Regions from separate parts of the Paenibacillus sp. FSL K6-1330 genome, predicted to be linked through region 1. Evidence: riboswitches for the same ligand, from Rfam matches in the RefSeq annotation. Region 1 holds a riboswitch; the other holds the start of a gene.
The links. A riboswitch is a leader RNA that binds a small molecule or an ion and turns the genes downstream of it on or off. The one in region 1 is predicted to bind S-adenosylmethionine.
Positions count from the first base shown of each region.

Region 2: it holds a riboswitch for S-adenosylmethionine, as region 1 does, so the genes downstream of both, metA (homoserine O-succinyltransferase) here and NYE54_RS28930 (methionine ABC transporter ATP-binding protein) in region 1, are expected to answer to the same signal.

Region 1 is NZ_CP150269.1:6,328,398-6,331,811, reverse strand. It holds gene NYE54_RS28940 (COX15/CtaA family protein) at 1-254, shown strand, start outside; gene NYE54_RS28935 (Cthe_2314 family HEPN domain-containing protein) at 719-1,438, shown strand; SAM riboswitch class I at 1,560-1,706, shown strand; gene NYE54_RS28930 (methionine ABC transporter ATP-binding protein) at 1,814-2,830, shown strand; gene NYE54_RS28925 (methionine ABC transporter permease) at 2,830-3,414, shown strand, end outside.
Region 2 is NZ_CP150269.1:5,911,556-5,914,969, forward strand. It holds gene NYE54_RS26870 (PLP-dependent transferase) at 1-545, opposite strand, end outside; gene metA (homoserine O-succinyltransferase) at 570-1,487, opposite strand; SAM riboswitch class I at 1,620-1,749, opposite strand; gene corA (magnesium/cobalt transporter CorA) at 2,185-3,120, shown strand; gene NYE54_RS26885 (HRDC domain-containing protein) at 3,200-3,414, opposite strand, start outside.

The sequences.
Region 1 (3,414 bases):
ACAACCGGGAGATACAGATGCTGGGCATCTCGGCAACCGTGCTCTGCTTGCTGCAAGTGTTTAGCGGTGCCCTCATTATGGCAACGATGCATAACGAGGAAGTTTACGTATTCTCCGCGCTGGGACATACACTGCTGATCTCGGCCTTATTCGGCGTACTCTGTTATTTAAGTGTCAGGGTATGGCAGCTCAGCAAGCCGGTTAAAGCCGAAATGCGGCCGGATCATAGCATGTCTCGTGAAAAGATTGTATAAAAAAGAAGCGAAAATCATTAAACGAAAAGGATCGAATTTAAGGCAACATCGTTTATGCAAAGTCCCCGAACCAGCGTTCGAGGGCTTTGTTGTATAGTGAGGAGGGAAGTGGATGATAGCCAAAACTTCCGCTCGACCTGTCCGATATCAAGGAGACGCTGGAAGCAGTATTGAAAAGGTTTGATCCCGCAACGGATTAGTTTATATTTATTAAGATTGACGAAGGCGATATCCTGGGGGATATCTGAAAGTCGCCCCATTCTGTGGGTTGTCTGGCCGTTTCGGGGGCATCCTATAAGAACAATCCTCTGGTCATGAATGCACGAATGAAATCGGGATACCTGAATGAGTTATTCCCGCGTGAGGATATCGTGAAGACGGTTAAACGCGGTGGAATCACTATTTTGACAAATAGCGGTCCAAGAAGAACCAAGATTAATTTGATGACGCGAGGGGGTACCGCCATGCTTCGAATGTTACTTGGGGAACAGCCCCGGCACAATAACGGACTGCTTGAGGAAGCCATCGAATCGATGGTCCAAACAACCCGGCTGCTGCAGAAGGAAATGGAGAAAAATCAGGATCCGACGCATGACTTTCGCAAGCTTGAGATTTGGACCCGGGGGTTGATCGTTTCCCTGGATGAGCTGGAACAGAGCTGGAATGCGGCAAGGCATTTCAGTCAATCGGTCAAATCGGGTTACATCGATGACATGTCGATTCAGGAGCAAGGGGAATATCAACGATATGTGTATTTTTACAAAAACGGCTTCATACGCGTATTCTCGATCCTTGATAAGCTGGGGACGGTGCTGAACGATTTGTACGATCTTCATACCTCTAAGGTGAAGGCGCATTTCTCATATTTTACGGTCCTGCGGCAGTTTAAATTCCTGAAGGCCCACGGAGAGCTGGCCAAAGAGCTGGAAGCGATCAAGGAGCGTTACAAAACGCCGCTGAACACACTTCGGAAACGGCGCAACGCCGAAATCCATTACATGAATTCCGAGATGCAGGATGATTTATGGCAGCGTCATCAAGGGCTGTCGGACAAGATCGAGCTGGAGGATATCGATCAGCACCTGGACGATCTCAAACAAGGTGTCGATATGGTATGCCGGAGTCTGGCGGCCTCTTATAAATATACGAACGAGCTTTGGGGGAAAAATGGAGTCAGGGCTTAGGCACAAAATCGCCATGAAATTCCTTTTGACAAAAACCTGAAAAGAATCTATACTAACTATTGCATTCATTAAATGTTATTAAATCAGATCAAATTAATCGGAAAAATTTCATATCGATGTTTTCTTATCGAGAGAGGCGGAGGGACAGGCCCGATGAAGCCCGGCAACCGACTCCAGCGTGTAATTGCTTAACGCAGTGACGCTTGGAGTGACATGGTGCTAATTCCTTCAAAGCTACAGGATATCCCTTGGCTTTGACAGATGAGAAAAGGCGTTGACTTTTACGTAAAGAGGGCCCTTTTTGATTCTACAAAAAGAGGCTCTTTTCTTTTGGGTAAATAGATATGAAGCTACGGAAAAAGGAGGATTATCGGATTGATTGAGCTCAAGCAATTGACGAAGCAGTACGGAAAAGCCGGAACCTTAACCACTGCGTTGTCCGAATTGGATTTGTCGATTGAAAAAGGAGAAATCTTCGGAGTCATCGGACACTCCGGTGCAGGTAAAAGTACATTGATCCGTTGTATCAATTTGTTGGAGCGTCCCACCTCGGGCGAGGTGTGGGTGAACGGTAAGAACTTAACGTCGCTTGGCAAGAAGCAGCTTCAGACGGAACGCCGCAAAATCGGCATGATTTTTCAGCACTTTAACTTGTTATCTTCCGCGACGGTGTACGATAACATTGCGTTTCCGCTGCGTCTGATCAAGACACCAAAGGCTGAAATGGAACGCAAGGTATCCGAACTGTTGGCTTTGGTCGGCTTGGAGGCACATCGGGACAAATACCCGTCCCAGCTATCAGGCGGGCAGAAGCAGCGGGTCGGCATAGCCAGAGCGCTCGCAAGCGATCCCGAAGTGCTGCTGTGCGACGAGGCCACTTCGGCGCTTGACCCGCAGACGACCGATTCGATCCTGCGCCTGCTGCTGGACATTAATAAAAAGTTTCATCTGACGATCGTGCTGATTACCCATGAGATGCATGTGATTCAGAGCATATGCGACCGGGTCGCCGTCATTCATCAGGGCGGCATTGTGGAGCAAGGGCCGGTAACGGAAGTGTTCCTGAAGCCGAAGCATGAAGTGACCCAGGAATTTATCCGCCAGGAGATGGACAGCGGCGAAGCGCTGCGGCTGGCCATTCAGGGCCAGGCGAACGGACCTTCGAGGGCGGTGCAGATTACGTTCCTTGGATCGAAAACGTACGAATCGATTCTGTCCCATACCGTTCATGAGACGGGCGTGAATTTTGCAATTCTGCAGGGCACGATCTCCACGATCAAAGAAACGCCGTATGGCCAGCTCATCGTCCGTTTCGAAGGGGAAGAGCGTGCCATAGAAGATACGATCCGGAAGCTGCTGGAACAAGGATTAGACGTGGAGGTGATTCATTAATGTTCGGGCTTGATTTTACCCAGATCGACTGGAAAGAGATATGGACGGCAACATTGGATACCCTTCGGATGCTGGGGGCTTCGGCATTGTTCAGTTTCATCATCGGACTGCCGGTTGGCGTGCTGCTCTACATGGCTGCAAGATCTACATCCGGTTTGGTGCGCTTCGGTTACACGATCCTGTCGTTCATTGTGAACATCCTGCGTTCGGTTCCGTTCATTATTCTGATCGTTGCAATGATCCCGATTACGAAGTCGCTCGTAGGTGTTTCGTACGGCGTGCTGGGAACCATTCCGCCGCTCGTGATCGGCGCTGCGCCATTCTTCGCTAGGCTCGTAGAAACGGCTTTAAATGAAGTGGATAAAGGCGTGATTGAGGCGGCTCATGCCATGGGCTCCTCGACAAGCCAAATCGTATGGAGGGTTCTCCTCCCGGAGGCACGTCCGGGCCTGCTGGCGGGGATGACCATCACGATTGTAACCCTGGTATCTTATACCGCGATGTCCGGTCAAGTCGGTGGCGGCGGTTTAGGAGATTTGGCCATCAAGTATGGCTATTACCGTTATGAGACCGAGATCATGATT
Region 2 (3,414 bases), 420 kb from region 1:
TATGGAGTCAAAAGCGTATTATCCACGATGCTGATCAGTTGATGCCGCCTTGCCCACGTACAGACGGCTTCGATATCCGTAATCATCATAAGCGGATTGGTCGGCGTTTCGATAAATACAGCCTTCGTGTTGGGCCTTCTTGCCCCTTCCAGCGCATCCAGGTCATTCGTATCCACGTACGTAGCCGTTACGCCAAACTTGGACATGATCCGCTCCAGAAGCCTATACGTCCCTCCATACAAATCCAGCGATACAATCAGATGATCCCCTTGACCGAACAAAGCAAAAATCGTCTGAAGGGCAGCCATGCCCGAGCTGCAGGCAAAGCCGGCATCACCGGATTCCAGCTCGGCGCAGGCGTCCTCCAGTACCGAACGGGTCGGATTTTTCGTACGGGTGTAATCAAACCCTGTGCTCTGGCCTAATTTGGGATGGCGGTATGCCGTAGCCTGATAAATCGGAAAATTCACGGCTCCGGTTACCGGTTCTTGCACCGACCCGATCTGTGCCAGCCGGCTCTCTATATTCAAAGGTTTCTTCTCCATCACAAACTCTCCTCCCGTATACTTCTATATTTGCGGACCAATATCGTATGGCGTTTCCTGATATACATAGTAATTGAGCCAATTAGTAAATAATAAGTTTGCATGCGCTCGCCATATGGACGGAGGCGTCCTTGTTGGATCATCATTCGGGTAATAGTTGCGCGGCAGCGCGATATCCATTCCTTTGGCAGCGTCCCGGTCATACTCCCATTTCAGGGAGTCCGCATCATACTCGGAATGTCCTGTGGCAAATATCTGCTTGCCATCCCGGCTTGAAACTAAATAAATTCCTGCTTCCTCGGACTCGGACAGGATGACCAGATCGTCAATGCCTGTAATGTCTTCGCGCCGAACTTCCGTATGACGAGAGTGCGGAACAAAGAACATTTCGTCAAAGCCGCGGAGCAGCTTGGTACACGCTTCATTGATCGTATGTGGAAATACGCCAAAGCATTTTTCTTCGAGGCTGTATTTCGGCACGCCGTAATGATAATAAAGCCCGGCTTGCGATGCCCAGCAAATATGGAGCGTGGAGGTCACATGCGTCTTGGTCCATTCAAAAATTTCAGTAAGCTCATTCCAGTAATTCACTTCTTCAAACTCCAACTGCTCGACTGGAGCTCCTGTAATGATCATGCCGTCAAAACGACGGTTCTTCACTTCTTCAAAGGTTTTGTAAAATGATTTCAGATGCTCAGCCGACGTATTCTTCGAAACGTGGGAACTCGGATGAAGAAGGACAACATCCACCTGGAGCGGGGAGTTACCGATCAATCGCAATAATTGGGTCTCCGTCGTTTCCTTGGTTGGCATCAAGTTCAGAATAGCAATCCGCAATGGACGGATATCCTGATGAAATGCGTGACTCTCATCCATGACAAAAATGTTTTCTCCAGCCAGAACTTCCTTTGCCGGCAAGGCGTCCGGAATTTTAATCGGCATCGTGGCTCACTCCTTCGAAATATGAAATGATACATCCATAAAAAGCTGTGAGAAAGAGCGTTAGACTGTATAAACGCAAGAAACCTTTCTCAAAGTAGAGAAAGGTCATCATATACGTATCACAATGCGCCTCTCTCATCTGTCAGACTATACAACGGCTTCTAAGAAGCGTCGTATCTCCTGCAAGAATTAGCACCGTGCGATGTTGCCGCCGGTTGCCGGGTTTCATAGGGCTAGTCCCTCCACCTGCTCTTGATAAGATTTCGCTTTATTCAGTTGTCTTAAATTGTTCGTAATTGATACTTACTTTAAATCATTCCCAATTTTTCGTCAAGAACCTTTTCATAAAGTTTGTCACACTTCACCGAAGGTTTCCATACCCTGTACCATGGTCCTTGGCTGCGCCGGATTTCAACTTGAAAGGTCCTACACCCGGCGTTATACTAGACAAGTGCTGTTGAAAACCGAGTATGAAAGAGGTGACATGGAAGATGGACGGTGACCCGAGCCAGAAACTAGATCAAGACGCACAACCGCATAGGATTAAGATCAGTCTACCGGCAGAGGACGGCGTTATTTTTCATGCGCTTTTATCGTATTCTAACCTTCCTTGACATGCCCCTACACCGGTGGGCTGATATCCTGTGCCTTTACTGCTTAACCAAGCAGCTTGTATTTGACAAAGGAGTGATATCAGATGAAAATCCGGTTGGTCGATTCGGGCGTATTTACCCCTGTTGATGACATCGAAATGACGCTGACCCCTCCGGCCAGCGGCTTCTACTGGCTGGATGCGGACGAGGATGATTTAGCCGAACTGCAACCTCTCTTCTCCCTGCATGATCTTGCGGTTGAGGATTGCCTCAGCGAAGAAGAGCAGCGTCCAAAAATTGAAATATATGAGAACCACTATTTTATCGTTGTGAACAGCATCCGGTTTGACGACGAAGAAATTTTCCTTCGGGCATTGAACGTTTTCTTGGGCAGGCATTTTATTATTACGATGACCAAGCAAAAGATCCACGAGCTTCGCAGCGTTAAACCGCTTCTCTGGGAGGATGAAGTCAGCACGCCTGACCGCTTCCTCTATCTCTTGATCGACCTCGTCACGGACAACTATTTCTCCGTTGGGGACCGCATTGAAGCACGGATTGAAAAGCTGGAGGAAGACATCCTCATGCATACCAAAAAATCCCACTTAAGCGAGATTATCGGTCTGCGAAGCGAGATTCTATGGTTGAAAAAAGTGCTTGGACCGCAGAAGGAAGTCATCAATACTCTGAACAAAAAAGACCTACGGCTGATCGATGACCAGCTGCAAAAATATTTCAGCGACATCTATGAAAATGCCGTGAAAATTTCCGAGACCTTCGAGACTTATCGAGATCTCATGGGGAACCTTCGAGAGGCTTACCAATCCAGTATCGCCAATCGGGCCAATGAAATCATGCGTGTGTTTACCGCTATTACAACCATCTTCATTCCACTGACGCTGATTACGGGCATCTACGGCATGAACTTTGACAATATGCCTGAGCTTCACTGGAAATACTCTTATTATGTGGTTCTAGGCATCATGGTTTTTGCCGGTGCTCTTATGTTTTATCTGTTCCGTAAAAAAGACTGGATATGAAATACCACAGAACCACAGACAGAATCAGGACGGATCTCCTTGCCACGAGGAAATCCGTCCTGATTTTCGTTTATGCGGATTAGCTTGCGTTTGCTTTGCCAGACTCTTCCCGCCGGAAGCGAATCCGTATCAGGCGCAGCCGCTCATACAGCTTCTCCATTCCGCCAATGTCTTCTACCTCTCCATTCCGGGCTTGTCCTTCTCCATATACCCGTTGTAATACGGGTTTAAGAAACGTATCGCCCAGCTCTTCAAACGCCTTCCATACCGTTGCCTGCTCTGAAGCCGTCATCG